DNA from 2 places in the Streptomyces sp. NPDC001832 genome. Region 1 is predicted to be linked to the other one. Evidence: riboswitches for the same ligand, from Rfam matches in the RefSeq annotation. Region 1 holds a riboswitch; the other holds the start of a gene.
What was found. A riboswitch is a leader RNA that binds a small molecule or an ion and turns the genes downstream of it on or off. The one in region 1 is predicted to bind S-adenosylmethionine.
Positions count from the first base shown of each region.

Region 2: another riboswitch for S-adenosylmethionine. It lies ahead of ABT115_RS01605 (aminotransferase class V-fold PLP-dependent enzyme); the one in region 1 lies ahead of thrC (threonine synthase).

Region 1 covers NZ_JBEOYU010000004.1:83,483-98,034, forward strand. The annotation lists gene thrC (threonine synthase) at 1-1,121, opposite strand, end outside; SAM riboswitch class I at 1,140-1,267, opposite strand; gene ABT115_RS05170 (glucosyl-3-phosphoglycerate synthase) at 1,421-2,371, shown strand; gene ABT115_RS05175 (alpha,alpha-trehalose-phosphate synthase (UDP-forming)) at 2,426-3,817, shown strand; gene otsB (trehalose-phosphatase) at 3,830-4,708, opposite strand; gene ABT115_RS05185 (DUF3263 domain-containing protein) at 4,761-5,027, opposite strand; gene ABT115_RS05190 (ROK family protein) at 5,171-6,103, shown strand; gene nagA (N-acetylglucosamine-6-phosphate deacetylase) at 6,103-7,335, shown strand; gene ABT115_RS05200 (1-phosphofructokinase family hexose kinase) at 7,706-8,686, shown strand; gene ABT115_RS05205 (class II fructose-bisphosphate aldolase) at 8,839-9,690, shown strand; gene ABT115_RS05210 (CBM35 domain-containing protein) at 9,792-10,742, opposite strand; gene cdgB (diguanylate cyclase CdgB) at 10,895-12,538, opposite strand; gene ABT115_RS05220 (flavin reductase family protein) at 12,906-13,412, shown strand; gene arfB (alternative ribosome rescue aminoacyl-tRNA hydrolase ArfB) at 13,556-13,990, opposite strand; gene ABT115_RS05230 (TerD family protein) at 14,197-14,552, shown strand, end outside.
Region 2 covers NZ_JBEOYU010000001.1:341,277-355,828, forward strand. The annotation lists gene ABT115_RS01585 (NYN domain-containing protein) at 1-368, opposite strand, end outside; gene ABT115_RS01590 (hypothetical protein) at 406-648, opposite strand; gene ABT115_RS01595 (rhomboid family intramembrane serine protease) at 810-1,562, shown strand; gene ABT115_RS01600 (Lrp/AsnC family transcriptional regulator) at 1,559-1,840, shown strand; gene ABT115_RS01605 (aminotransferase class V-fold PLP-dependent enzyme) at 1,863-3,314, opposite strand; SAM riboswitch class IV at 3,490-3,607, opposite strand; gene trpD (anthranilate phosphoribosyltransferase) at 3,713-4,777, opposite strand; gene qcrB (cytochrome bc1 complex cytochrome b subunit) at 4,902-6,551, opposite strand; gene qcrA (cytochrome bc1 complex Rieske iron-sulfur subunit) at 6,548-7,600, opposite strand; gene qcrC (cytochrome bc1 complex diheme cytochrome c subunit) at 7,597-8,406, opposite strand; gene ctaE (aa3-type cytochrome oxidase subunit III) at 8,469-9,089, opposite strand; gene ABT115_RS01635 (DNA-binding transcriptional response regulator) at 9,277-9,678, shown strand; gene ABT115_RS01640 (L,D-transpeptidase) at 9,733-10,998, opposite strand; gene ABT115_RS01645 (cytochrome c oxidase subunit 4) at 11,117-11,515, opposite strand; gene ctaD (aa3-type cytochrome oxidase subunit I) at 11,512-13,248, opposite strand; gene ctaC (aa3-type cytochrome oxidase subunit II) at 13,245-14,207, opposite strand; gene ABT115_RS01660 (cysteine desulfurase/sulfurtransferase TusA family protein) at 14,519-14,552, shown strand, end outside.

The DNA of each region.
Region 1 (14,552 bases):
GTCACCCCACCCGCCGTCTCCGCGAAGATGCCCTCGGTGCGCGCCAGCAGCTTGATCGCGTCGACGACCTGCTCGTCGTCGACGTCCTCGACCGCGCCGCCGGTGCGGCGGGCGATGTCCAGGACGTACGGGCCGTCGGCGGGGTTGCCGATCGCCAGGGACTTGGCGATGGTGTCCGGCTTCTGGGGCCGTACGACGTCGTGACCGGCCTTGAAGGCGGTGGAGACCGGGGAGCAGCCCTCGGCCTGGGCGCCGAAGATCTTGTACGGCTTGTCCTCGACGAGACCGAGCTTGATCAGCTCCTGCAGGCCCTTGTCGATCTTCGTGAGCTGCGAGCCGGACGCGACCGGGATGACGATCTGGTCGGGCAGCTGCCAGCCGAGCTGCTCGCAGATCTCGTACGCCAGGGTCTTGGAGCCCTCGCCGTAGTACGGACGCAGGTTGACGTTGACGAAGCCCCAGCCCTCGCCGAGCGGGTCACCGATGAGCTCCGAGCAGAAGCGGTTGACATCGTCGTAGTTGCCCTCGATGCCGACCAGCTCACCGCCGTACACCGCGGCCATGACGACCTTGCCCTGCTCCAGGTCATGCGGGATGAACACGCAGGAACGGAAGCCGGCCCGGGCGGCGGCGGCGCCCACCGCACCGGCGAGGTTGCCGGTGGAGGAGCAGGAGAGGGTGGTGAAACCGAAAGCGCGGGCGGCCTCGACGGCAATGGCGACGACGCGGTCCTTGAAGGAGTGTGTCGGGTTGCCGGAGTCGTCCTTGACGTACAGGCCACCGGTGACGCCCAGCTCGCGCGCGAGGTTGTCGGCCTTGACCAGCTTCGTGAAACCAGGGTTGATGTTGGGCTTGTCCGCGACATCGGCGGGGACCGGCAGCAGGGGCGCGTAACGCCAGATGTTGTCGGGTCCGGCCTCGATGCGCTTCTTCAGTTCGTCGGGGGAGCCGCTCGGCAGGTCGTACGCCACTTCGAGCGGACCGAAACAGGACGCACAGGCGAAAATGGGGCCGAGCTCGAATCGCTCGCCGCACTCGCGGCAGGAAAGCGCCGCGGCGGGACCGAGGTCGACAGCTTCGGCGGAAGAATCAGTGCTTACTGCGACAGTCTGCACGGCCATGATGGCGGAGGCCCTTTCTCCTCATCTTCCTTGCGACGCATTTCGCCACAAGACGGAATTGGCACCTTCCCCACCGTGGCCTCGCGGCCGGTAGGAGGGTTGCCGGGACTTCAACGGGCCGTTCCCTCAGTCCCTCTGGATGAGCGCTGTGGCACTGGATCACCGATCCAGGCATTTGTTGGCAGACCGACCCCGACATGCGACGGCCGTCCGCGTTGTTCAAGACTGTAACCGAAGCACCGGACAGTTGAGATAGTCGTCCGAACCGCGAGATGGATCACATACAGGGAGTATCGACCGTGCTGGAAGAGGTCGAACGCTGGCTGGCCGGGCGTTCCTGGTCGGCCGCCGACCGCCCGCTGGACCGTCTCCTGGCCGCCAAGGCCAGGGACCCGCACCGCGGGAGCGTGAGCGTCGTACTGCCCGCGCTGAACGAGGAGGCGACGGTCGGCCGGATCGTCGCGACGATCCGGCGCGAGCTGATGGAGAAGGTCCAGCTGGTCGACGAACTCGTGGTGATCGATTCCGGTTCCACGGACGCTACCTCGAAGGTTGCCCGGGAGGCCGGCGCCCGGGTGGTGCACCGGGACGAGATACTCCCCCGGATACCCGCCGTGCCCGGCAAGGGCGAGGTCCTGTGGCGGTCGCTCATGGTGACCGGCGGTGACATCGTCTGCTTCATCGACGCCGATCTGAAGGACTTCTCGGCGGACTTCGTCTCCGGCATCGTCGGCCCGCTGCTGACCGACCCGAACGTGCAGTTCGTGAAGGCGATGTACGACCGCCCCTTCGGTGACACCGCAGGTCAGGGCGGTCGCGTCACCGAACTGGTGGCCCGTCCGCTGCTCAATCTGCACTGGCCGCAGCTGGCCGGTTTCGTCCAGCCGCTGGGCGGGGAGTACGCCGTGCGCCGCTCCCTCCTCGAACGGCTGCCCTTCCCCGTCGGCTACGGAGTGGAGCTGGGCCTCCTGGTCGACGCGCTGCACACGGTGGGCCTGGACGCGCTGGCCCAGGTCGACGTGGGGGTGCGCAAGCACCGCCACCAGGACGGGCAGGCGCTCGGGCGGATGGCGGCGGCAATCTACCGGACCGCTCAACTCCGTCTGTCCCGAGGTCACTTGGTGCGGCCTTCGCTCACCCAGTTCGAGCGCGGCGAGAACGGCTTCGTGCCACGCACCCATGCGGTGGACACCGAGGAGCGGCCCCCGATGCGCGAGATCGAGGAGTACGTTTCGCGCCGCGCGGCCTGACGTGGCCTGGCTTCGCACGTTTGGGTGGTTCGTGATCCGGCTAGATTCCGCAACATGGTCTCCGAGCACGAAGCCCAGTCCGCTGCCCAGGTCCTCGTCGCGTCCAACCGGGGCCCGGTGTCGTACACCCTCGCCACGGACGGATCGCTCGACGCGAAGCGGGGCGGCGGCGGGCTCGTCTCCGGGCTGAGCGCCGTCAAGGACAAGCTGTGGGTGTGCGCCGCGCTCGGTGACGGGGACCGGGAGGCGGTCAGGCGCGGGGTCGGTGAGCAGGGCGTACGGATGCTCGACATCGACGCGGCCGTCCAAGCGGACGCGTACAACGGCGTCGCGAACTCGGTGCTCTGGTTCGTCCACCACATGCTGTACCAGACGCCGCTGGAGCCGGTCTTCGACGCGGAGTTCCGGCGGCAGTGGGCGTCGTTCGAGACGTACAACCGGGCCTTCGCCGAGGCGCTCGCCAAGGATGCGGGCCGGGGCGCGGCGGTGCTGGTGCAGGACTACCACCTCGCGCTGGTGCCCGGCATGCTCCGCGAACTCCGCCCCGACCTGCGTATCGGCCACTTCTCGCACACCCCGTGGGCGCCCGCCGACTACTTCCGCCTGCTCCCCGACGACATTGCCGAGCAGCTGCTGCACGGCATCCTGGGCGCGGACCGGGCGGCCTTTCTGACCCGGCGCTGGGCGGACGCGTTCATCGGCTGCTGTACGGAGATCCTGGGCGGCACCGGCCGGACCAGGATCGGGGTGCACGGGCTCGGCGCTGACGCGGACTTCCTACGCGGGCGCGCGCACGAGGCGGACGTGGACGAGCGGATGGCGGCACTGCGGGAGCAGGTCGGCCCCGGGCGGAAGACGATCGTACGAGTGGACCGAACGGAACTGTCCAAGAACATCGTGCGCGGGCTGTTCGCCTACCGCGCGCTCCTCGAAGAGCGGCCCGAATGGCGTGAGCACGTCGTCCATGTCGCCTTCGCCTACCCCTCGCGGCAGGACCTGGCGGTGTATCGCGACTACACGGTCGAGGTGCGGCGGGTCGCCGACGAGATCAACGCCGTGTACGGCACGGCGGGCTGGACGCCGGTCGTGCTCCACGTCAAGGACGACTTCGCCCGCTCGCTCGCCGCGTACCGGCTGGCCGACGTGGCGCTCGTCAACCCGATCCGCGACGGCATGAACCTGGTCGCCAAGGAGGTCCCGGTCGTCTCCGACCACGGCTGCGCACTGGTGCTGTCGCGGGAGGCGGGGGCGTACGAGGAACTGGGCAGCGATGCGGTCGTGGTGAACCCGTACGACGTGTCCGCGACGGCGGCGGCGCTGCACGAAGCTTTGACGATGCCGGACGACGAACGGGCCGCGCGCACGAAGCGGCTGGCTGCGGCGGCGGTGGCGCTGCCGCCGCAGCAGTGGTTCCTGGACCAGCTGGACGCGCTGCGGCGGCAGTGAGCGGGAGCGGTCTCAGAGCTGCCGCGCCAGGGCCGCCAGGAAGTCGACGACGGCTCCCGGGCCGGTCAGCAGCAGATCCGCCCGATCGGCCAGTTCGGGCACTTCCGCGCTGCCGCTGCAGACCAGCAGGCCCGGGATGCCGTCGGGGCCGTCGGTGCGGAGCTTCTCCACGGCGGCGTACGCGGCGAGGTCGCCCAGGTCGTCGCCCGCGTACAGGACGGACTCGGCGTCCGTCTCCCGTACGTACTGTGCGAGCGCCACACCCTTGTCCACGCCCGGCGGGCGCAACTCCAGTACCAGGCGGCCCGGTTCGACGATCAGGCCGTGCCGGCCGGCGAGCTCGCCGAGGGGGCCGCGCAGGGCCTCGAACGCGGCCTGCGGGTCGGTGGCCCGGCGGGTGTGGACGGCGAGCGACCGGCCCTTCTCCTCGATCCAGGTGCCGTGCCACGAGTCGAACCGGTGGAGCACGCCCGGGAGTTCGGCGCGGACCGCGGCGATACCGGGGTGCGGGGCGGAGGCATGGACGGCACCGGAGGCGGCGTCCCAGCGTTCGGCACCGTAGTGGCCGAGGACGACGAGGTGATCGAGTCCCGGCACTCCGGCGAAGCCGCCGTGCCGGACGGCGACGCCGGCCGGGCGGCCGGTGATCACGGCGACGGAGGCCACCTTCGGGGCGAGCGCGACGAGCGCGTCGACGGCGCCGGGGTAGGCGCGGGCCTGTTCCGGGTCCGGGACGATGTCGGCGAGCGTCCCGTCGAAATCGAGCGCGACGACGGCACGGTCGGGGCGCGCGAGGATTGCAGCGAGGGCTTCTCGGCCGGGCGGGGTGGTGGGGGCCGGGAGCTCGGCCGGGGTCTCGCTCGACGCGGGTACGTGCGGGTTGCTGCCCATGTGTCGAGCCTATAGGCGTACCGCCGGACACAACCATGGGCGGGTGCCGGTTTCAGCGGCGCTCGCGCCTCGCATCCCGTACCCGGCGCAGGCGGTTCACCGTCACCGGGTCCGCCTCCAGCGCGCGGCGGTCGTCGAGCAGCACGTTCAGCAGCTGGTAGTAGCGCGTGGGCGAGATGCCGAGTTGTTCGCGGATCGCGCGCTCCTTCGCCCCGGGCCCGGCCCACGACTGCCGTTCGACGGCGAGCACGGCACGGTCCCTGTCGGAGAGGCCGATGGGGCCGTCCGTGTCGTCGGGGCCATTCGGGTGGGTGGTCATATCAGCCAACCTATCGCCCGGCCGGAGAGCCGCCACCCGTCATTCCGCGTCCTGCGCCGCCCTCACGTCCGAGGCGGTTGCCGTCACCACAAACCGGGATAGTGGACTAGACCTTTTCAGTTCCTCGGGCGAGACTGTTTCCCGTGAAACACGTCATCGCCCTCGATGTGGGCGGCACCGGAATGAAGGCCGCACTGGTCGGGGCCGACGGCGCCCTCCTGCATGAGGCGCGGCGGGCGACCGGCAGAGAGCGCGGCCCCGACGCCGTCGTGGAGTCGATCCTCACCTTCGCCGCAGACCTGCGGGCGTACGGTGAGGAGCACCTCGGCGAAGGCGCTGTCGCGGCCGGTGTCGCCGTGCCCGGCATCATCGACGCCGAGAACGGGATCGCGGTCTACGCCTCGAACCTGGGCTGGCGCGACGTACCCATGCGGGAACTGCTCGGCGAGCGGCTCGGCGGTGTCCCCGTCGCGCTGGGCCACGATGTGCGCACCGGCGGGCTCGCCGAGGGCCGGATCGGCGCGGGCAAGGGCGCCGACCGCTTCCTCTTCGTACCGCTGGGCACCGGGATCGCCGGGGCCATCGGCATCGCGGGCACCATCGAGTCCGGCGCGCACGGGTGCGCGGGCGAGATCGGCCACATCGTGGTCCGGCCGGACGGCCCGGACTGCCGCTGCGGTCAGCGCGGCTGTCTGGAGACCCTGGCGTCCGCCTCCGCGGTGACCCGGGCCTGGGCCGCCGCGTCCGGCGATCCGGCGGCGCACGCGGCGGACTGCGCGAAAGCCGTGGCGTCGGGCGACCCGGCGGCCGTGGAGGTCTGGCGGAACGCGGTCGACGCGCTCGCCGCCGGGCTGGTCACCGCGCTGACACTGCTCGACCCCCGCACACTCATCATCGGTGGCGGTCTCGCCGAGGCCGGGGAAACCTTGTTCACACCACTGCGTGCGGCCGTCAAGGAACGTGTCACGTTCCAGAAACTGCCCCACATCGTCCCTGCGGCCCTCGGGGACGCCGCCGGATGCCTGGGCGCAGGGCTGCTCGCCTGGGATCTTCTCTCCACGGAGGTATCCGCCTGATGGCCGGACGCGCAGACAGCACAGTTCTCGCAGGTGCCCGGGTGGTGCTTCCCACCGGAACCATCGAGAACGGCCGGGTGATCATCGAGGGCACCCGGATCGTCGGCAGCGCGGCGGAGGACACAGGCACCCCGTGGAAACCACCCACCGACGGCAACCCCACACACACCCCGGCCGCGTCCACACCGTGTCCGGATGCCACCCGGATCGTCGACCTGAGCGGCCACTGGGTGGTCCCGGGCTTCGTCGACATGCACAACCACGGCGGCGGCGGCGCGTCCTTCACCTCCGGCACCGTCGACGATGTCCTCACCGGCATCCGCACCCACCGCGAGCACGGCACCACCACGCTGGTCGCCTCCACCGTCACCGGCGAGATGGACTTCCTCGCCCAGCGGGCCGGTGTCCTCTCCGAGCTGGTCGAGCAGGGCGACCTGGCCGGTGTCCACTTCGAGGGGCCGTTCATCTCGCCGTGCCGCAAGGGCGCGCACAGTGAGAATCTGCTGCGCCACCCGGACCCGGCCGAGGTCCGCAAGCTGATGGACGCGGCACGCGGCACCGCGAAGATGTTCACGCTCGCCACCGAACTCCCGGGCGGCATCGAGTCGGTTCGACTCCTCGCCGAGCACGGGGTGATCGCCGCGATCGGGCACACCGACGCGACGTACGAGCAGACCGTCGAGGCGATCGACGCGGGCGCCACCGTCGCCACGCACCTCTACAACGCGATGCCCGGCTTCGCCCACCGCGCGCCCGGCCCGATCGCCGCCCTGCTGGAGGACGAGCGGATCACCGTCGAGCTGATCAACGACGGTACGCATCTGCACCCCGCCGCCCTGGAGCTGGCCTACCATCACGCGGGCGCCCACCGCGTCGCACTGATCACCGACGCCATGGACGCGGCCGGCTTCGGCGACGGCCGGTACCAGCTCGGCCCGCTCGCGGTCGAGGTCAAGGACGGCGTCGCGCGGCTGGTCGAGGGCAACTCGATCGCGGGCTCCACGCTCACCCTGGACGTCGCGTTCCACCGGGCCGTGACCATCGACAGGATTCCGGTCGGCGATGTCGTCCAGTCCATCTCCGCCAACCCGGCACGGCTGCTCGGCGTGTACGACAAGGTCGGCTCGCTGGAGCCGGGCAAGGACGCGGACCTGGTGGTCCTGGACGCGGACTTCACGCTCAAGGGCGTCATGCGCAAGGGCCAATGGATCATCGATCCCCGGATCGGCTGATCCGGCCCGTTAGAGGTCGCGCACATAGGTGGGGTGGAGGAAGGAGCGGGGCGAGGGGCAAGCCGGGCAAGGCGGAGGAGGGAGGCGGATGGGATCTCCCCTGCTCGAGCGCAGCTGAGAGCTTGGGGAAGGAGCGTCGTCGACCGACGACAACGCCGCCAGGCGCCGCCCATCGGCACGCGACGCCGCCCCACCTATGTGCGCGACCTCTTATTGACGGCGAGTCGAGTACGTAACGAAGAGACGGCGGTTGGTCCGGAGATCTGGGCCGATCGCCGCCTCTTTGACATGATCACCTGGGAAAGAGGCAGAGAAAGCGCATTCCGTCCAAGGATTCGCGCTCCAGAGCAGGATCGAGGGGGCGGCCGCGGTGATCCTCACGGTCACACTGAATACGGCACTCGACCTGACGTACGGCGTCCCGGAACTCGTCCCGCACGCCAGCCACCGCGTCAGCGACAAGTCCGAGCGGCCCGGTGGCAAGGGCCTCAACGTGGCCCGGGTGCTCTGTGCCCTCGGGCACGAAACGGCGGTCACCGGCTTCGCCGGAGGCTCCACCGGAGCCGTGGTGCGCGAGCTGCTGGCAGGCCTGTCGCGGCAAAACGCGGACACGAAGGCCAAAAACGGTGCCACACCCGCCGCCGCGCCGATCACCGACGCCCTCGTCACCGTCGCCGGGAACACCCGTCGCACGATCGCCGTCGTCGACCGTGCCACCGGCGACACCACCCAGCTCAACGAACCCGGCCCGCTCGTCACCACCGACGAGTGGACCGCCCTCATAGGCCGGTACGAGGAGCTCCTCACCGGGGCCGACGCCGTCGCCCTCTGCGGCAGCCTGCCGCCGGGCATCCACGTCGGCGCCTACGCCGAACTGGTCCGCCTGGCCCGCACCGCCGGCGTCCCCGTGCTCCTGGACACCAGCGGCGAACCGCTGCGCCGCGGCATCGCCGCCCGCCCCGATCTGATAAAGCCCAACGCCGACGAGCTCGCCCAGCTCACCGGCTCCCGCGAACCCCTGCGCGCCACCCGCGACGCCCGCCGCCGCGGCGCGCACGGGGTCATCGCGTCCCTGGGCCCGGACGGCATGCTGGCCTCCACCCCCGATGGCATCTGGCGAGCGTCCCCGCCCGCCAAGGTCCTGGGCAATCCGACCGGTGCGGGCGACTCCGCGGTGGCCGGGCTGCTGTCCGGCCTCGTCGAAGGCCTGAGCTGGCCGGACCGGCTGCGGCGGGCGGTGGCACTGTCGACGGCGACCGTGCTCTCCCCGACAGCCGGTGAGTTCGACCGTGCGGCGTACGAGGAGCTGCTGCCGCGCGTCGGCGTCGAGGAACACACAATCGCGGCCTGAGAGCCTGTCGGTTGACCACCGAATTTCGGCAACGCCGAAAGCGTGCGTGCCAGGCCGTGGCCGCCCGATCAGAGGTCGCCCGACAGGATCTGAGGCCGCGCCAGCCCCCGAACCCGCGTTCGGCTGGTTCGAAGAAGCAGCAAGAGGTCAGCATGCCGCTCGTCAGCACCGGTGAACTCGTCTCCGCCGCCCAAACCGAGGGACGCGGGATCGCCGCCTTCAATGTCATCACGCTGGAGCACGCGGAAGCCATCGCGGCCGGCGCGGAGCGGGCCGGAGCGCCCGCCATTCTGCAGATTTCCGAGAACGCCGTGAAGTTCCACGGCGGACGGCTCTGTGCCATCGCCGCCGCAGCCGCCGCCGCCGCCCGTACCTGTGGCGCCCCCCTCGCGCTCCACCTCGACCATGTCGAGTCCGTGGAGCTGCTGCACCAGGCGCACACGGAAGGCTTCAGCTCGGTGATGTTCGACGCCTCCAAGCTTTCGTACGAGGAGAACGTGCGGGCCACGGCCGAGGCCGTGGCCTGGGGCCATGAGCGTGGCATCTGGATCGAGGCCGAACTCGGCAAGGTCGGCGGCAAGGAGGGCGAGGCCCCGCTCGACGCCCACGCCCCCGGTGTCCGTACCGACCCGGCCGAGGCCGCCGCGTACGTACGCGACACCGGGGTGGACGCGCTGGCCGTCGCGGTCGGCTCCTCGCACGCCATGACCGAGCGCACCGCCGCCCTGGACCACGCCCTGATCGGCCGGCTGCGCGACACCGTCCCGGTCCCGCTGGTGCTGCACGGCTCCAGCGGCGTCCCGGACGACGAGATCCGCCGGGCCGTCACCTCCTCCGGCATGGTCAAGATCAACGTGGGTACGGCGCTGAACACGGCGTTCACCGGCGCGGTACGGGCGTACCTGGCCGAGAACACCACGGGCGTGGACCCGCGCAAGTACATCGCACCGGGCCGCGAGGCGATGGCCGCGACGGTGGCGGGGTTCCTCGCGCTGATGGGCTGACCGCGGCACGCAGCGCGTTGCGCGCGCCGAACAAAACACAAACGCGGCCTCTCCCCGGTTCGGACACCAGGAGAGGCCGCAAAGTGTTCGCCCTCAATGGGCTAACCGTTCTCAGGGGTGACTTCCAGCCAATCCAGGATCACGTCGCACTGATTCCCTTCCTGGCACGAGATGCTGATCTCGTTCTCACCCTTGTTCAGGTCGACCGGTGCCCAGGTGGTCTGCCAGTTCTTTTCCCAGTCCGAGTCGGACGAGTGGATGAAGTTCTTGAGGCCGATGGGCTGCGGATTCGGCTTCCCGTTCACCGTCAGCGTTGCATTGGCGTCCTTGGCGGGAATCGCATAACGCACCGTCAAGCGGTACTTGCCTTCCTCCTCCATCGCTGCCTTCCACGTCACCGATGAGCCAACCTCGTTGAAGCCCGTGACGTATGAGCCGTTCGGGCCTTCCGCGCCCTTGATCGTGTTGTCCAGCTGGGCCGTGCCGCCGAGCTTCAGCGTCGCCGCGTCCTGCTTGGGAAGCTCGGCCGGGGCCTTCGAACTCTCGGACGGCTCGACCTTCGGGGACTCCTCGACCTGGCTACTGGGGCTGGCGGAGGGGGTCGCCTCGTCCTTCTTCTCTTCCTTGTTGTCGTCGCTCGTGATCAGTGCGGCGCCGATACCGATGAGCACGACCAGGACCACCGCGACCGCACCGATCAGCAGGCCCTTGGTGTTAGGGCCGCCCTTGCCGGGACCGCCGGTGCGGCCGCGGCCGCCCTGCTGCGGGACATGCGCCGAGGGAGCGCTGGGGTGTGTCGCCGGGGCGGCGTACTGCGCGTTCGGCTGGCCGTACGGCTGCTGGTGCGGCACCTGCTGCCCGTACTGGCGCTCTCCGACGGCCCGCACCTGGTTGTACGAGGTCCGGGGCACGCCGGGCTGCGTGGCCGCGGGAGGGTAGCCGTAGCCGCCCTGCCGTGGCGGCTGGGCGCCTGCTGCCTGTCCGTCCTCGTACAGGTAGCCGAACGGATCGTCGTCCTCGGGCGTGTTTGCGCCGTTGTTCCCGGCCGTCATCCCTGGGTCACTCCTCACCATGTCGCCAGCCGTCGCCGAATTTCGCCAGCCGTGGCCGACCGGCCGAGCCTACCTTGAACGACCCGCACCAAGAATTGCCGTCGCACGTCCTGGAACCGCGGTGTGATGCGGGAACAGCCCTGTCGTAAACGTCAGCCGGCCCTGCGGTGAACCTTCGACCGGGACCGCTTCTCCACGTACATCCGCTGGTCGGCGGAGCGCAGTACCTCTTCGGCGGTCATGCCGCAGGCGGCCCAGCCGATACCGAAGCTCGCCCCGACGCGCACCGCCCGGCCGTCGACCCGAATGGGCGGAATGATGGCGTTACGGAGGCGTACGGCCAGGTCCGCGGCGTCTGCGGCGCCGAGTCCGTCGGCGAGAACGACGAACTCGTCACCCCCGAGGCGGGCGACCGTGTCGCCGTCACGGACGCAGGCGCTGAGACGGCGGGCGACCTCGATCAGCACGGCATCACCGGTGTGGTGGCCGAAGCGGTCGTTGATCGACTTGAAGCCGTCGAGGTCGCAGAAGAGGACCGCGAGGCCCTTCGCCCCGTCGTCGTTCTCGGTGTCCGGCGCAACGGAATGCACATGGTGGTCGTATGGGCCGTCGGGTGCCGAGTCCACGTCGTAGCCATGTGTCCGCGCGTCCGGGTCGCCGACGTCGCCATACGCCGCGTCCAGCGTCTCCACCGGGGTGGTGGCCGCCGAGTGCGGGCGCTCGCAGAGCCGGGAGCTGAGCCGGGAGCGCAGCTCTGCGCTGTTGGGCAGACCGGTGAGCGCATCGTGCGAGGCGCGGTGCGCGAGATGCAGCTCGTGGCGCTTGCGCTCCTCTATGTCCTCGACATGGGTGAGCAGGAAGCGCGGGCCGTCCGCGGTGTCGGCGACGACGGAGTTGCGCAGCGAGACCCAGAGATAGGCGCCGTCCCGCCGCCCGAGCCGCAGCTCGGCGCGGCCGCCCTCGGCGGAGGTGCGCAGCAGGGTGCCGATGTCCTCGGGGTGGACGAGGTCGGCGAAGGAGTAGCGGCGCAGGACGGACGCGGGGCGGCCGAGCAGCCGGCACAGGGCGTCGTTGGTGCGCAGCAGCCTGCCGTGCTGGTCGCCGCCCATCTCGGCGATGGCCATGCCACTGGGGGCGTACTCGAAGGCCTGGCGGAAAGACTCCTCGCTGGCCCGAAGCGCCTGCTGTTCACGCTCCAAACGGACCAGGGCGCGTTGCATGTTCGCTCTCAGCCGGGCGTTGCTGATCGCAATGGCCGCCTGTGATGCGTACATCTGGAGGGCCTCACGGCCCCAGGCGCCGGGGCGGCGGCCGTTGCGCGGGCGGTCGACGGATATGACACCCAGAAGATCGAGACCGCCGCCGGACGCGTACATAGGGGCGTAGAGCCGGTCCTCGGGGTGCCACTCGTCCTCGAAGCGGGGTTCGGGGCCCTCGGTGTGCCACTGCGGTACGTCGTCGTCGAGGAGGACCCAGCCGTCAGTGTGGGGAATGAAGCGGAGCTCGTCCCAGGGCTCACCCATCGAAAGCCTGCGCTCCCAGGAGCTGCGCGAGCCCACACGGCCGGTGATCAGGGCTTCTGCGGCGCTATTGCCGGCGAAGGCGGCGACGACGAGATCGCCGTCGGGGCGGACCAGGTTCACGCAGGCCAGCTCGTAGCCGAGACCGGCGACGATTCCGTCGGCCACGGTCTGCAGCGTGTCGGCCAGGCTCCGCGCCGTATTGAGATCGGCCACGGCCTGGTGCAGCTGCCGCATCGTCGCAAGACGGACGTACGGCTCCGACTCGGCCTCCATTGCTCGCACTCCCCGAGACCTCGACAGCACTCCAGGTTTTATCGGCGTACCTGCTTCAGTGTCACGGCCACTGAATCACACTGAGCTGCGCAGTCGGTACACAGGGTCAGCAAATATTGCCCTCTGTGACTCAAGTCACAACAGATGATGAAAGGGTTCGAGCTCACTGCGGATGTGGCCCGTCCTTTCCCTGAACGCACATCCGGGCGGTGCGGCGCCTGACCACCGCCGCGATGGGCCGCGGGTCCTAGGACCCGGCTGGTCCCCTGGCCCGATGCGACGGCACACCGTCCGCGGCTAGCGTGCATACGTGTTGCAGACGAAACTCCCCGCCCCGCCTTACGAGCCCATCCCCCATGCTGAGGGGGTGAGCAACGATGAGTTCCGAGGCGCCCTCTCCCGGCTGGCCGCCGGAGTCGTGCTGATCACCGCCGAGGAGCCGCCGCTCGACGAGAACGGGCGCGGTGAGGACGTCGGGATGACGGCGACCGCCTTCATGTCGGTGTCGCTGGACCCCCCACTGGTCATGGTCAGCCTGCGCAACGGCTCACGGATGGACGATCTGCTGTCGGAGCAGCCGCTGTGGGCGGTCTCCGTGCTCGCCGAGAGCCAGCGGCACATCGCCGGACGGTTCGCGATGAGGGGCCGGATCAGCGACCGGCTGCTGTTCGAGGACATCCCATATACAAGGGGAGAGTTCAGCCATGCACCACTGGTCGGAGGCGCGCTGGCCACGCTGGAGTGCCGCACCGAACAGCGAGTCCTGGCAGGCGACCACACGCTGGTGATCGGCCGGGTGCTGAGCGCGGCCCTGCCGAGCGGGGACGGATCGCCGCTGACGTACTTCCGGGGGCGGTACCGGCAGCTGGGGTGAGGGGGCGGCATCACGCAGTTGGCGGTGAACGGGGCCCGGCGTCGCACGGGCGCGGTGCATCGCACGGGCGCTGTCCGTCGTACGGGCCTGGCTGTCGTCCGGTCACGCGGGAGGCGGGGCGCGCGCGGATCGGGCAGGCGCGGCTACCAGTCGCGGCCGGAGCGGCCGCGCTTCGTCTCGCCGCGCTGCTTCTTCTCGCGCAGGCGGCGTTCGTTGATGCCTCGCGGAATCCTGGTCTTGCGGCGTGGCCTGGGGGGCGGCGCCGTGGCCTCGGCCAGCAGGGACGCGAGCCGCACGAGAGCCGTCTCACGGTTGCGCCACTGGGAGCGGTGCTCGGACGCCCGTACCGTGATCACCCCGCCCACGAGCCTGCTCTCCAAACGCTGGAGCGCCCGCTCCTTCCACACCTCGGGAAGCGACTCGGTCGCCACGAGGTCGAAGCGGAGCTCCACCTGGGAGTCGCTGGTGTTGACGTGCTGCCCGCCGGGCCCGGAGGACCGCGAGAAACGCCACATGAGCTCGGCCTCCGGCAGAGAGACCGAACCACGGATGACATAGGGCCCGGACATGACACCCATGTTCCCTGGCCCACAGGGCGTTCGTCACCTTCTTTTGTCGTACGAACCCTACGGCCTCGCCCACGATTGGCCGCCGAACCGACCGGGGGCTTCGGTAAAGAAAGTAAAGCGAGCAGGAACCTCCTGGCCCCCCGCCCACGTTATGACCTGTAACGGCAGCTTCGTGATGGCATGAAGCCCGCAAGCGACAATGAAAGGGTCTTCCCATGGCTGTAAGCCTGTCCAAGGGCGGCAACGTCTCCCTCACCAAGGAGGCCCCGGGCCTGACCGCCGTCACAGTCGGCCTCGGCTGGGACGTCCGCTCCACCACCGGCACCGACTTCGACCTCGACGCCTCGGCGATCGCGGTCAACGCGGGCGGCAAGGTCGTCTCCGACGGCCACTTCGTCTTCTTCAACAACAAGTCGACACCGGACCAGACCATCGTCCACACCGGTGACAACCTCACGGGCCAGGGCGAGGGCGACGACGAGCAGATCAACGTCAACCTGGCAGGCCTGCCGGCCGACGTCGACAAGATCGTCTTCCCGGTCTCGATCTACGACGCCGAGACCCGCAGCCA
Region 2 (14,552 bases), on a different contig from region 1:
CGCAGCACATAGGCCGCGGCGGCCACATCGACGGGATCGGCGGCGGCGGGCGGCGAACCTGCCTCCAGCGCGGCCGTCAGCTCCGGCTGCCCCTCCTTGAGCCGTTCGGAGATGCGTTGCCGAAACAGCGGGTCGCCCTCCAGCGCGGCCGCCATCGCGTTACCGGCGAACTTGGCGCGCCGGGTCGGGGTGAAGCGGACGTACTGTCTCAGCTGGGCCGGGAGTTCGGTGACCGTCAGGCCGCCGAACGCGTCCGAGACCAGCGCGACGACCCGTCGCCGCACACCTTCGGGCAGCGGGCGGTCGAGCGCCTCGACGGCGTCGTCGGCCGCGCCGGCCGACTCTGCGCCGCTAGCGGGCTGCTCCACCATCCGTCACCCCAAATTGTCTGTCTGCACGGCCCCGTCAGGAGTCGGCAGCCGGCCTGTCCACCAGTTCGATCTGATCCACCGCATTGCACCAACGGCAGCGCACCGACTCGATGGTCTCACTGACCACCTCGCGTTCCTCGACGGTGGGCTCCCCGGCCAGGTCGAGATGGACGTACTCGATGACTTTGGAGGAGCGCGTCACGTCGAACCGAGTGAGATTTCCGCAGAGCGTGCAGCGCCAGCGGGTCCCGTCGGTCGGCTTGGGAACCGTCGTCATCGTGCGTCCTCTTTCATCGAGCCTCGTGCTGCCTGCTTCAAGGATCTCGCGGTGCGCCGTCGAACTGCGGATGTCCTGGCGTAACCCTACGGCCTCCCCACGTCCCCCCGACACGGCGAGGCGGTCTGTCCCGTTCGCTCCGCTTGCGTCATGCTCTGCTCATGATCGATCGGCGGGCCACGGGCGGCAGATTGACCAGCAAACCTCTACGGACGGTCGCCTCGGGCGGACCGCCGGTGACCTATGTCCTGATCGCCGCGTGCTGTCTGGTCTTCCTGATCAGCCCGCTCTCCGGCTTCAACCCGTCCCACAGCACCGCCGATGCCCTGCTCGCCGCCCAGGCCGGGTACTTCGAACGCTGGGGCGTGATCCCGAGCGAGCTGTGGGACGGCTCCGCACGCGCCCTGCTCACCCCGCTCACCGCCCTCTTCGTGCACGGCAGCTGGCTGCATCTGCTCGGCAACATGCTCTTCCTGTACGTGTTCGGGGCGATGACCGAGGAGCGCATGGGCCATGCCGAGTTCACCTTCTTCTATCTCGGCTGCGGCTATCTCGCCCTGGTCGCCTACGCGGCTGCCCACGCCACGTCCGACCAGACGCTCGTCGGCGCGTCGGGGGCGATCTCGGCGGTGCTGGGGGCGTTCTTGTACCTGTTCCCCAGGTCCCGGGTCACCAGCCTGTTCCCCTTCCTCTTCTTCCTGCCGCTGCGCTTCCCCGCCTGGATCGTGCTGATCTTCTGGTTCGTCCTGCAGTGGCTGGCGGTCCATGGCGCGGGCAGCGGGGGCCCCGGCGTGGCCTATCTGGCCCATGTGGTCGGCTTCGCCCTCGGCTTCCTCTACGCCTGGGGGCGTTACGGGCGTACGGATAGAGTGAAGACTCCAGCCACGGTCACCGAGGGAGAAAGCCAGCCGTGATCACCGCGATCGTGCTCATCAAAACCAGCGTGGACCGGATTCCCGAGATCGCCGAGGCCATCGCCGCACTGGACAGCGTCAGCGAGGTCTTCTCGGTCACCGGTACGTACGACCTGATCGCCATGGTCCGGGTGGCCAGGCACGACGATCTGGCGGACGTCATCCCCGGCCGGATCAGCAAGATCCCCGGCGTCGAAGCCACGGACACGCACGTGGCCTTCCGTACGTACTCGCAGCATGACCTGGAGGCCGCCTTCGCCATCGGCCTCGACGCGTAGATACGCCCCTTCCATCAGGGCGTCAGAGCTGCGCTGCGCCCCGGTCCGGGACGCAGCGGCCGTCCTCAGTGCGGTACTGCCACTGGGCGCCCTTGCTCACCAGCTCCTTGACCGCGCGGACGAATCGCTCGATGTGCTCGTCCGGCGTACCGGCCCCGAAGCTCACCCGGATCGCGTTGAGCGAGCGGGTCCCCCCGGTCGAGTCAGTTCGAGACTGGGGGATCTCGCCCGTCCCGGCCTCGGGCACGCCGCACTCGCCGACCTCCTGCGGGTCGCTGCCCAGCAGGGTGCGGACCAGCGGGTGGGCGCAGAACAGTCCGTCGCGGACCCCGATTCCGTACTCGGCGGAGAGTGCCGCGGCGAAGTGCGAGCTGTTCCAGCCCTCCACCACGAAGGAGATCACGCCGACCCGCGGAGCGTCTTCGCCGAACAGCGAGAGCACCTTGACCTCTGGAACGTCGGCGAGACCGGCCCGGACCGCGGTGACGAGGTGCTGCTCCCGGGCGACCAGGTTGTCGAAGCCCGCCTGCGTGAGCGCCTTGCAGGCGGAGGCGATCGAGTACACGCCGATGACGTTGGGAGAACCGGCCTCGTGGCGGGCGGCGGTGGAGTGCCACTCGACGTCGACACCGCCGTCGGTGCGGCGGGCGACCTTGCGCGAGGCGCCGCCGCCGGCCAGGTACGGCTCGGCATCCTGCAGCCAGTCGGCCCGGCCCGCGAGCACGCCCGAGCCGAACGGCGCGTACAGCTTGTGTCCGGAGAAGGCGACCCAGTCGACGTCCAGCTCGGCGATGTCGATGGGGTGGTGCGGGGCGAGCTGCGCGGCGTCCAGCACGATCCGGGCACCGTGCGCGTGCGCGACAGCCGCCAGCTCCTTGACCGGCCACAGCTCGCCGGTGACGTTGGAGGCGCCGGTGACGCAGACCAGCGCGGGGCCAACGGGGCCTGACCTGCCCGAACGAAGTTGAGAGCTCGGGGAAGGAGCACGGTCGGCGAGCGCCCGCTCCAGCGTCTCGACGGCCTGGGCCGGAGTGCGCGGGGCGTTCAGATAGGTCACCCGGGCGTCGCGCCACGGCAGCAGCGAGGCGTGGTGCTCGGTCTCGTACACGAAGACCTGGCAGTCGGCGGGAATGACGGCGGCCAGCAGGTTGAGTGAGTCGGTGGTCGACCGGGTGAAGATCACCTGGTCTTCGGCGCGGCAGCCGAGGAACTCCGCGACGGTCGCGCGGCTGTTCTCGAAGAGGTCCGTGGAGAGCTGCGAGAGGTATCCGGCACCGCGGTGGACACTGCCGTAGTAGGGGGCGTACGCGGCGACGTCGTCCCAGACGCGCTGCAGAGCCGGGGCGCTGGCGGCGTAGTCGAGAGCGGCGTACGCGACTTCACCACCCGTGACCAGCGGAACCGTTACATCCTTTCCCAGAACCGGCAAAGGGGTACAAAGCGACTGGTCGGCGGCAGCGGTGAAGACAGACATGGCGAACTCCCGTAACAGGCAGGCGAATTGCATGCGCCGGCGGATACGCGGCAGCGCAGCAGAAAGTGAAAAAGAGTGTGCGGAGGAGGGCCGAGAAGCCCTATCGCATTCGCGTGCTCACAAGAGACTCCCTAGGGACCAGGACCCCGGGGGCTGGCATTCACAGATGCCGAGGGGCCCGCGCTTGCCGCAGACCTCGCTGCCTACGGCCTGGTCTTCACCCGGGGCACCCCGCCACGGACGGAGGGTTGCCGGACAGCGGGCCGGGGCCGTAGTCGCTGTCACTCATGACCTGCCGAGCATCTTGCCATACGTAGGTCAACGCGCAAGGCGCGGTCCAAGATCTGGACCGCGCCCTGCGTCACATTCCGTCCTCTCAGAGGCTGTCGGATGGCCTCTCAGGCGTTGCTGACCGCTACCCAGCGCTCCAGCGCCTGCCGGGCCGCCCCCGAGTCGATGGACTCGGCGGCCTTCGCGATCCCGGCGGCAAGCTGCTCGTTCAGCGTGCCGTCTGCCGGGTCCAGCGCAACCAGCGCCGCTGCCGAATTGAGCAGCACGGCCTCCCGTACGGGTCCTCGTTCGCCGGCCAGCACCCGGCGGGCCACCTCCGCGTTGTACGAGGCGTCGGCGCCGCGCAGCGCCTGTGCCGGCACCAGCTCCAGACCGACGTCACGCGGGTCGAAGGCCTCCTCGCGTACCGATCCGTCCCGGACCACCCAGACGCGCGAGGTCGAGGTCGTCGCCAACTCGTCCATGCCGTCGTCGCCGCGGAAGACCAACGCCGAATTGCCGCGCTCGGCGAGGACACCGGCGACGATGGGCGCCATCCGCAGGTCGGCGACGCCGATGGCCTGGGAGCGCACCTTGGCCGGGTTGGTGAGTGGCCCGAGGATGTTGAACGTCGTCGGGGCGCCGAGCTCTTTGCGGGCCTTGGCGGCGTAGCGCAGGGCGGGGTGGAACTTCACCGCGAAGCAGAAGGTGATGCCCGCCGCCTCGGCGACCTCGACGACCCGCTGCGCACTGAGCTCGAGATTGACGCCGAGCTTCTCCAGTACATCGGAGGAACCGCTCGCCGACGAGGAGGCGCGGTTGCCGTGCTTGACGACCTTGGCGCCGGTACCCGCGATGACGATCGCCGACATCGTGGAGATGTTGACCGTCTTGGCGAGGTCGCCGCCGGTGCCGACGATGTCGACCGTACGACCGGGTACGTGGATGGTGTTGGCGTGCTCGTACATCGCGCGCACCAGGCCGGACACCTCGTCGACCGTCTCGCCCTTGGCCCGCAGGGCCACCGCGAACCCGGCGATCTGCACATCGGTCGCCTCACCGCTCATGATGCGGTCCATCGCCCATGCGGTGTCGTCCGCGGTCAGGTTCTCGCCACGCAGCAGCGGGTTCAGCACGCCGGGCCAGGAACGGTCCGCCACGCTGCCGCCGCCGACCGGGGTCACAACGTTCATGGTCCGCTCCTGGGGTCCACAGCCGAAAAAAAGGGGGACCCCCAGCCTATCGAGCGTCGCGGACAGCGAAGAGCCCCGTCCATCGGATGGACGGGGCTCCTGCTGTGGCGATCAGTTCAGGCGATCAGTGGTGACCGTGGCCGCTGGTGATCTCCTTGTATTCCTCGGCGGTGGGCTTGGCGATCTGGTTGTTCTCGCCGTAGTAGCCCTTGCTGAGCCTGGCCCGCAGCTTCTCCAGTACGGACACCTTGCGCTCGACACCGTTCTCGTCGACCGTCGGGCCGATCTCGACCGGCTCGTACTGCTCGTGCGCGGTGAGCGTGTGCAGCTGCTCGGGGCCGAGCGGCTCGTGGATCTCGACGAACTCACCGTGCGGCAGGCGCTTGATGATGCCGGACTCGCGCCCGTGCAGCACCTTCTCCTTGTCGCGACGCTGGAGGCCCAGGCAGATCCTTCTGGTGACGACGAACGCGATGACCGGTCCGACGAAGATGAAGATCCGGACGAACCAGGAGATGGCGTTCAGCGACAGGTGGAAGTGCGTGGCCCACAGGTCGTTGGCACCGCCGATGAAGACGACGACGTACTCGGTGATCCAGGCGACACCGAAGGCCGTCCGGGTCGGGGCGTTGCGCGGGCGGTCCAGGATGTGGTGCTCGCGCTTGTCCCCGGTGATCCAGGACTCGATGAACGGGTAGACCGCGATGATCGCGAGTACCAGTCCGAAGGCCATCAGCGGGATGAACACACCCAGGACGAGCGTGTGACCCCAGATGTTGATCTCCCAGCCAGGCATCACTCGGATCAGACCCTCGGCGAAGCCCATGTACCAGTCGGGCTGGGCGCCGGTGGACACTTGGTCCGGGCGATACGGGCCGATGGCCCAGATCGGGTTGATCGTGGCGATGGCCGCGATGATGGCGATGATGCCGAAGACCAGGAAGAAGAAGCCACCGGCCTTCGCCATGTACACCGGCAGCAGCGGCATGCCGACGACGTTCTTGTTGGTGCGGCCGGGACCCGCGAACTGCGTGTGCTTGTGGTAGAAGACCAGAATCAGGTGCGCCACCAGCAGGCCGAGCATGATGCCCGGCAGCAGCAGGATGTGGATCGAGTAGAACCGGGCGACGATGTCGTGGCCGGGGAACTCTCCGCCGAACAGGAACATCGAGATGTACGTGCCGACGACCGGAATCGACAGGATCGCGCCCTGGGTGAAGCGGACACCCGTACCGGAGAGCAGGTCGTCCGGGAGCGAGTAGCCGGTGAAGCCGGTGAACATACCCAGCACGAACAGCAGGAAGCCGAACAGCCAGTTGATCTCACGCGGCTTGCGGAAGGCACCCGTGAAGAAGACGCGCATCATGTGCACGAACATGCCGGCCAGGAAGATCAGCGCGGCCCAGTGGTGGATCTGGCGAACCAGCAGACCACCGCGGACGTCGAAGCTGATGTCCAGCGTCGAGGCGTACGCCTCGGACATCTTGATGCCCTGCATCGGCTCGTACGAGCCGTGATACACGACTTCGTTCATGCTCGGGTGGAAGAACAGCGTCAGATACACACCCGTGATGATGATGATGATGAAGCTGTAAAGGGCGATCTCACCGAGCATGAAGGACCAGTGGTCCGGGAAGATCTTGCGCATGTTGGCCTTGGCCAGGGAGTAGATCCCGAGCCGGCCGTCCGCCCAGTCGGCCACCCGCTCACCGGCGGGCGCCTTGCGCTTGCCCGGTGCGCCGGCACCAGACGTGTTCGTCGTCGCAGTACTCATCCGCGCTCCCAGAATGCAGGACCGACGGGCTCGTCGAAGTCACCGAGCGCCTCGAGGTTGCCCTCGCTGTTCACACCGATCCGCAGCTGCGGAAGGGCGTGGCCGGCCGGACCGAAGATGACGCGGGCGCCGTCGGAGAGGTCGAAGGTGGACTGGTGGCACGGGCAGAGCACGTGGTGCGTCTGCTGCTCGTACAGGCTGATCGGGCAGCCGACGTGGGTGCAGATCTTGGAGAAGGCCACGATTCCCTCGTGGGCCCACTCGCGCTCGCGCTTGTCCTTGATGTCCTTCGGCTCGATACGGACGATCATCAGCGCGGCCTTGGCGATCTGGTTCTGGAAGTCCTCCGCGTGCTCGTCCAGGCCCTCGGGCATGGCGAAGGTCAGCGAACCGACCGCGACGTCCTCGGGACGCAGCGGCTCCATCGTGTTCATGTTGATGAGCTGCTTGCCCTTGGCCCACAGAGTGCTGCGGAGCTTCTTCTCCGGCAGCGGACCGAGGTCACGCAGCAGCATCACACCAGAGAGCGGCACCAGGGCCAGCGCGCCGAAAAGGGTGTTACGGATCAGCTTGCGCCGGCCGAACGCGGACTCCTCGGCACCTGCCGCGAAGTCTGCAAGGACCTTCGCCTTGACCTCGGGCTCGGCCTCGATGGGGTGCCGGTCGTCGGCGACCTCCACGTCGGACATCAGGGTGCGCGCCCAGTGGACGGCACCGGCACCGATCGTGAAGAGGGCCACGCCCAGGGTCAGGCCCAGGGAGAAGTTGAGCGCGCTCACATGGCCGAACGGCCAGATGTACACGATCTGGTCGACCGGGAAGATGACGTACGAGGCGATGAAGCCGATCGTCGCCAGCATGGACAGCGTGAACATGAACGCGACGGCGCGCTCGGAGCGCTTCGCGGCCCGTTCGTCGATGTCCTGGATGCGCGGCTTGTGGGCCGGCAGCCCCGGGTCGGCGAACGGGTCTTCCGCGACCTCTACCGCGCCGCGCGCGGTGCCCTGCTCAGCAGGCAGGTTCTCGTCTGGAATCTCTTGGCTACTCATGACTTCTTGGCCTTAGCGGTGTGGGCCGCGACCCAAATGGCAACTGCGATCAGTGCGCCGAGCCCGAAGATCCAGGCGAACAAGCCCTCGCTGACCGGCCCCAGGCCACCCAGCGAGAGACCACCCGGGCTCGCCGTCTGGTCACTGTTCACGGCCTCGACGTACGCGATGATGTCCCGCTTCTCCTGCTCGGGCATCGTCGTGTCCGGGAAGGACGGCATGCTCTGCGGGCCGGTCTGCATGGCCTCGTAGATGTGCTTCGGGTCCACATCTTCAAGGCTGGGCGCGTACTTGCCGTTCGTCAGCGCACCACCCTGGCCGGTGAAGTTGTGGCACTGTGCGCAGTTGGTACGGAACAGTTCGCCACCGTTGGCGATGTCCGCACCCTCAGGGCTGACCTGATTCTTGGTCGGAACGATCGGACCGGCGCCGAGCGACGCGACATACGCCGCGAGCTGGTCGATCTCGGCCTGGCTGTAGATGACCTTCTTGCTCGGTACCTGGGCGCCCGGCTGCTGCGCCGGCATACGGCCCGTACCGACCTGGAAGTCCACGGCGGCGGAGCCCACGCCGACCAGGCTCGGCCCGTCGGTGGTGCCCTGACCGCCGGTTCCGTGGCAGCTGGCGCAACCGACGGAGTACAGCTTCTTGCCCTCATCGATGGCGAGGGACTGGGCGGTTTCGTCGGCCTGCGCCTTACTCGCGGGCGCAAACGCGGCGTACAGCCCCCCAGTGGCCGCCAGCGCGAGGAGTAGTACGACGACCGCCGCCAACGGATGGCGTCGTCGTGCGGAGAGCTTTTTCACGGATTACCCCGGTGTCAGGATCTTCTGCGTCGATGCTGGATGTGGTTCGGGTTCGAGCCCGGTTACTTGATCATGTAGATCGTGGCGAAGAGGCCGATCCATACGACATCGACGAAGTGCCAGTAATAGGACACGACGATGGCGGCGGTGGCCTGTTCGTGGGTGAACCTCTTGGCTGCGTATGTCCTGCCCAGAACAAGCAGGAAGGCGATGAGACCGCCTGTCACGTGCAGCCCGTGGAAGCCGGTCGTCAGGTAGAACACCGAGCCGTACGGGTCGGAGGACAGCGAGAGGCCCTCCTCCTTCACCAGCTCGGTGTACTCGAAGATCTGGCCTCCGATGAAGATCGCACCCATCACGAAAGTGATCACGAACCAGGTACGGAGCTTCTTCACGTCGCCCCGCTCCGCGGCGAAGACGCCGAGCTGGCAGGTGAGTGAGGAGAGCACCAGGATCGTGGTGTTCGTCGCCGAGAACGGGAAGTTCAGGGCCGAAGCCATTTCCTTCCAGTGGTCGGGTCCCATCACCGATCGCAGGGTGAAGTACATCGCGAAGAGGGCCGCGAAGAACATCAGCTCGGAACTCAACCAGATGATGGTTCCGACGCTGGTGAGGTTCGGTCGATTGACCGACGGGTGCGCGTGCCCGGTTTCTACTGTCGTTGCTGTCGCCACGACCGACATTATGTCGGTCCCTTATCCCGCCCTCACTCCGGGGGGTGCCGTTCGGTGTGTCAACAGGGTGTGCCTTCCCCGAACAGCCCATGAATCCGCTGTCCCGGGCGGTACTGACGGGCCATCGGGCGGAGTACGATCCGCCCATCGGTTCATGCCCGGAAAGCCCCGAAGACACAGATGTCACGGAGGAACAATGCAGCCGACCGCCACGGTCCTGGTCTACAGCGACGACGCCAACACCCGTGAGCAGGTGAGGCTGGCAGCCGGGCGCAGGCCTGCGGCCGATGTGCCACCGGTGGAGTTCCTTGAGTGCGCCACCCTGCCCGCCGTCCTGGAGGCACTGGACAACGGTGGCATCGATGTCTGTGTCCTGGACGGCGAGACGGCACCCGCGGGCGGCATGGGCGTCTGCCGGCAGATCAAGGACGAGATCTTCCACTGCCCGCCCGTACTGCTGCTGATCGGGCGCCCGCAGGACGCCTGGCTGGCCACCTGGAGCCGTGCGGACGCCGCGGTGACCCTGCCGGTCGAACCGGTCGAGTTCGCGGACGCCCTGGCCGCTCTGCTGCGCAGCAGGGACTGCGTGGACGCCTGAGAGGCTGCCGGGTGGCTGCGGTCCCACTGGGGGGCAGCGCACTCCCCGGGCCGGTCAGACCTCGGGGCGCAGTCGCGCCGCCTGGATCGTGTCCGTGCGGTCCGGGGCGTCGTTCTTCTGCAGGGCGCTGCCCTGCTGCCATTTGTCCCAGGACAGGTTCCAGTCGCCGTAGCCGTTGTCGAACGGCGTCATCATCTCGCCCTGGCTGCGAACCACCTGGACGATGTCGCCCGGGCGCACGGTGTTGTAGAACCACTCGGCCAGGCTGGTGCTCATGCCCGTACAGCCGTGGCTGACGTTCGCGAGCCCCTGCGAGCCGGTGGACCAGGGGGCTGCGTGCACGTACTCGCCGCTCCAGGTGACGCGGGTCGCGTAGTAGACCTGTAGGTCGTACGAGTCGGACGAGTCCGTCGAAATGCCGATCGTCTCGCCGCGCATGCGTACGGAGTACTCCTTGCTCAGCACGACCTTGACGCCGTTGCGCGTGGAGAAGCCGGGCTTGCCGGTGGTCACCGGAATGGTGTTGATCACTTTCCCGTTGCGCTTGACAGTCATCGTGTGCGTGGCGGCGTCGGTGATGGCCTCGACACGGTCGCCCGTGGTGAGCTTCAGCGCCGTCGCGGGGGCTCCGTACAGCGCGTCGGTGACCTTGATGCCCGCCAGGCCGCTGGTGACGTCGATGGTGGCCTTGGCGGGCCAGTAGTCCTTGGGGCGGTAGTGCAGGTGCTTGTCGTCGACCCAGTACCAGGAGCCGGTCGCAGCGGGCGTGGAGCGGACCTGCAGGGCGCGCTCCACGATGGCCCTGGACGCCTTGTCCTTGACCGGAGCGCTGAGTTCCGCCGTGATGGGCTGTCCGACGCCGTAGGTGCCCGCCTCAGGACCGAAGGTGACCTTCAGGAGCTTCTTGGCCTTGGCGGAGGCGGTCTCGAAGGAGAGCGTGCGGCTGCCCGGGGCGCCGTCGCTGTCCTCCGTGCTGACCCGGACGGTGTAGCGGGTGCCGGCGGCGAGCGGGGAGGTGGAGTGCCAGCGCTTCCCGTCGGCGTCGAGCTCGCCGGCCAGATGGCGTCCGATCGCGTCCACGGCCGACACGTCCGTGATCCGGCCGTCGTCGCCGTCGACGGATACTTCGAGGGGCTTGTCGGAGTCGGCCTTGCCGTCGCCCTCGGGGACGTTGGACGAGATCTCGTTCGCCGCGTCGTACGGTTTCGCCGCGAGCGGGTTGCTATTGGACCCTGCGCAGGCGGTGACACCTGCGACCAGGGTCACGACCAGCAGAGTGCAGCTCACTACGGGGCGGAAGCGCGGCGGCGTGTGGTTCATGAACACACGCTATGGAGATTCATCCCTATCAGCGCGCATTGTGACTGCAAACGGGGGGCCTGTACTCCTTTTGGTGGAGAAGTACAGGCCCCCCGTCAGGTGGAGCGGTGACTCGCTGTCACTGGGTGCGGTTCTCACCGCGGTAGTACTCGAAGACCCAGCCGAACAGACCGATCAGGATCACCGGCACCGAGAAGTAGAGCAACCACCAGCCGAAGACGATGCCCAGGAAGGCGAGGGAAGCACCGAAGGCCAGCGAGAGCGGCTGCCAGCTGTGCGGGGAGAAGAACCCCACCTCGCCGGCCTCGTCCACGACGTCGGCTTCCTTGTTGTCCTGAGCCATGGCGTCGACCCGCTGCGCCGTGAAGGCCAGGTAGAAGCCGATCATGACGCTCAGGCCGAAGGCCAGGAAGAGTGTGGTGGTACCGGCCGGCTCCTTCGCCCACACGCCGTACGTGATGGCCATGGCGAGCAGGAAGACGCTCAGCCACAGGAACATCTTGCCCTGAATCTTCACTTGCCCGACTCCTTGCCGCCGGCGAGGGCCTTGTCATCCGCGGAGGGGTGCTCCAGCTGCTCGAGCGCCGCGATCTCCGGGTGATGCAGGTCGAACGCCGGGGATTCGGAACGGATCCGCGGCAGCCTGAGGAAGTTGTGCCGCGGCGGCGGGCAGGAGGTCGCCCACTCCAGCGAACGGCCGTAGCCCCACGGGTCGTCGACCTCGATCTTCTTGCCGTACTTGGCGGTCTTCCACACGTTGTAGAAGAACGGCAGCATCGACAGGCCGAGCAGGAACGAGGAGATCGTCGAGATCGTGTTCAGCGCGGTGAAGCCGTCTGCGGCGAGGTAGTCCGCGTAACGACGCGGCATGCCCTCGGCACCCAGCCAGTGCTGCACCAGGAACGTGCCGTGGAAGCCCACGAACAGCGTCCAGAACGTGATCTTGCCGAGCCGCTCGTCCAGCATCTTGCCGGTGAACTTCGGCCACCAGAAGTGGAATCCGGAGAACATCGCGAAGACCACGGTGCCGAAGATGACGTAGTGGAAGTGCGCGACGACGAAGTACGAGTCCGAGACGTGGAAGTCCAACGGGGGCGACGCCAGGATCACGCCGGTCAGACCACCGAAGGTGAAGGTGATCAGGAAGCCGATGGCCCAGAGCATCGGTGTCTCGAAGGACAGTGATCCCTTCCACATCGTGCCGATCCAGTTGAAGAACTTCACACCGGTCGGTACCGCGATAAGGAATGTCATGAATGAGAAGAACGGCAACAACACACCGCCGGTGACGTACATGTGGTGCGCCCACACGGTCACGGAGAGGCCTGCGATGGCGATCGTCGCGCTGATCAGACCGATGTAGCCGAACATCGGCTTTCGACTGAAGACCGGAATCACTTCGGAAATGATTCCGAAGAATGGCAAGGCGATGATGTACACCTCTGGGTGGCCGAAGAACCAGAAGAGGTGTTGCCAGAGCAACGCGCCGCCATTGGCCGCGTCGAATACATGCGCACCGAACTTGCGGTCCGCCTCCAGTGCGAAGAGCGCGGCGGCGAGAACCGGGAAGGCCAGCAGGACCAGCACACCGGTCAGCAGGACGTTCCAGACGAAGATCGGCATGCGGAACATCGTCATGCCGGGGGCACGCATGCAGATGATCGTGGTGATGAAGTTGACCGAACCAAGGATCGTACCGAAGCCGGAAAGGATCAGACCCATGATCCACATGTCGCTGCCGATGCCCGGCGAGCGGACGGCGTCCGAGAGCGGGGAGTAGGCGAACCAGCCGAAGTCGGCCGCACCCTGCGGGGTGAGGAAGCCGCCCACCGCGATGAGCGAGCCGAAGAGGTACAGCCAGTACGCGAACATGTTCAGCCGCGGGAACGCCACATCGGGAGCACCGATCTGCAGCGGCATGATCCAGTTCGCGAATCCGGCGAACAGCGGCGTCGCGAACATCAGCAGCATGATCGTGCCGTGCATCGTGAACGCCTGGTTGAACTGCTCGTTCGACATGATCTGCGTGCCGGGACGGGCCAGCTCGGCGCGCATGAAGAGCGCCATCAGGCCGCCGATGCAGAAAAACGCGAACGATGTGACCAGGTACATCGTGCCGATCGTCTTGTGGTCAGTGGAGGTCAGCCACTTGACGACGAGGTTTCCCGGCTTCTTCCGCCGGACCGGCAGCTCGTCCTCGTACGAGTCGTCTGCTGCCGCGGCACCCTGAGTTTCCTTGTGGATGCTCACAGTTTGTTCGTCTCCGCATTCCTGGCCGGTTCAGTCTGCTTGACACCGGCCGGCACGTAGCCCGTCTGGCCCTTCTTCGCCAGCTCCTCGAGGTGCGCCTGGTAGCGCTCCGGGGAGACGACCTTGACGTTGAAGAGCATCCGGGAGTGGTCGACGCCGCAGAGCTCGGCGCACTTGCCCTTGAAGGTGCCCTCCTGGGTGGGAGTCACTTCGAAGGCGTTGGTGTGGCCCGGAATGACGTCCTGCTTCATGAGGAACGGCACCACCCAGAAGGAGTGGATGACGTCACGCGAAGTCAGAACGAAGCGGACCGTCTCGCCCTTCGGCAGCCACAGGGTCGGGCCCGGGTTGCCGTTCTGCGGGTTCCGGGTGCCCGGGACGCCGTAGTCGTAGACACCCTCCGCGCCCTTGGGGAATTCATCCCGGTACTTGTCGGGGATGGCGTCGAGCTCCTTGGGGATCTCTTTGCCCGTCGAGGGCAAGCCGTCCACGTTCTCGATGTAGTTGAAGGCCCAGCTCCACTGATAGCCGACCACGTTGATGGTGTGGTCGGGCTTCGGGGAAAGCTCGAGGAGCTTCGATTCATCGCGCGCGGTGAAGTAGAAGAACACCGAGACGATGATCAGAGGGACCACGGTGTACAGCGCCTCGATGGGCATGTTGTACCTGGTCTGCGGAGGAACCTCGACCTTGGTGCGGCTGCGCCGGTGGAAGATGACGCTCCACAGGATCAGGCCCCAGACCAGCACGCCCGTGACGAGCGCTGCCGCCCACGAGCCCTGCCAGAGAGAAAGGATCCGTGGTGCCTCTTCCGTAACCGGCGTAGGCATACCAAGGCGGGGAAAGTCCTCATATGTGCAACCGGTGGCGGTCACCAGGATCAGGCCCGCAGTCAGCACCTGCGGCAGCTTCCGCCGCATCGGGCGCCGCGACGAGCGGTCGGAGCCGTTGGGACTCACGTAGCGCCTTCCCGAGAGTCTCGCCCGCGCATCGGCGCGGCCGTCTGTCTGGTCGGTCGCCGCCCTGACGCGGGCAGGGGTTTGGATGTTTATGCGGACCAAACCCTACTGGACGCTATTTGGGGGCGCGCGGGGAGGGTGCCCAACGCGCCGTCCGACACCCCGAAGGGGTGGAATACTGGCTTCCGGCCACCATCTGACGCTCCCTCTCCTGACTGGACGGGCGACCCGTCCCGGGTGCGAGCCAAGGGCTGTCCCGTAATCCCTGGCGGGCGCGCGACGGATTACGGGACAGCCCTTAGCGTGGTCGTGTGCCCTACTTCGACGCCGCATCCTCCGCTCCGC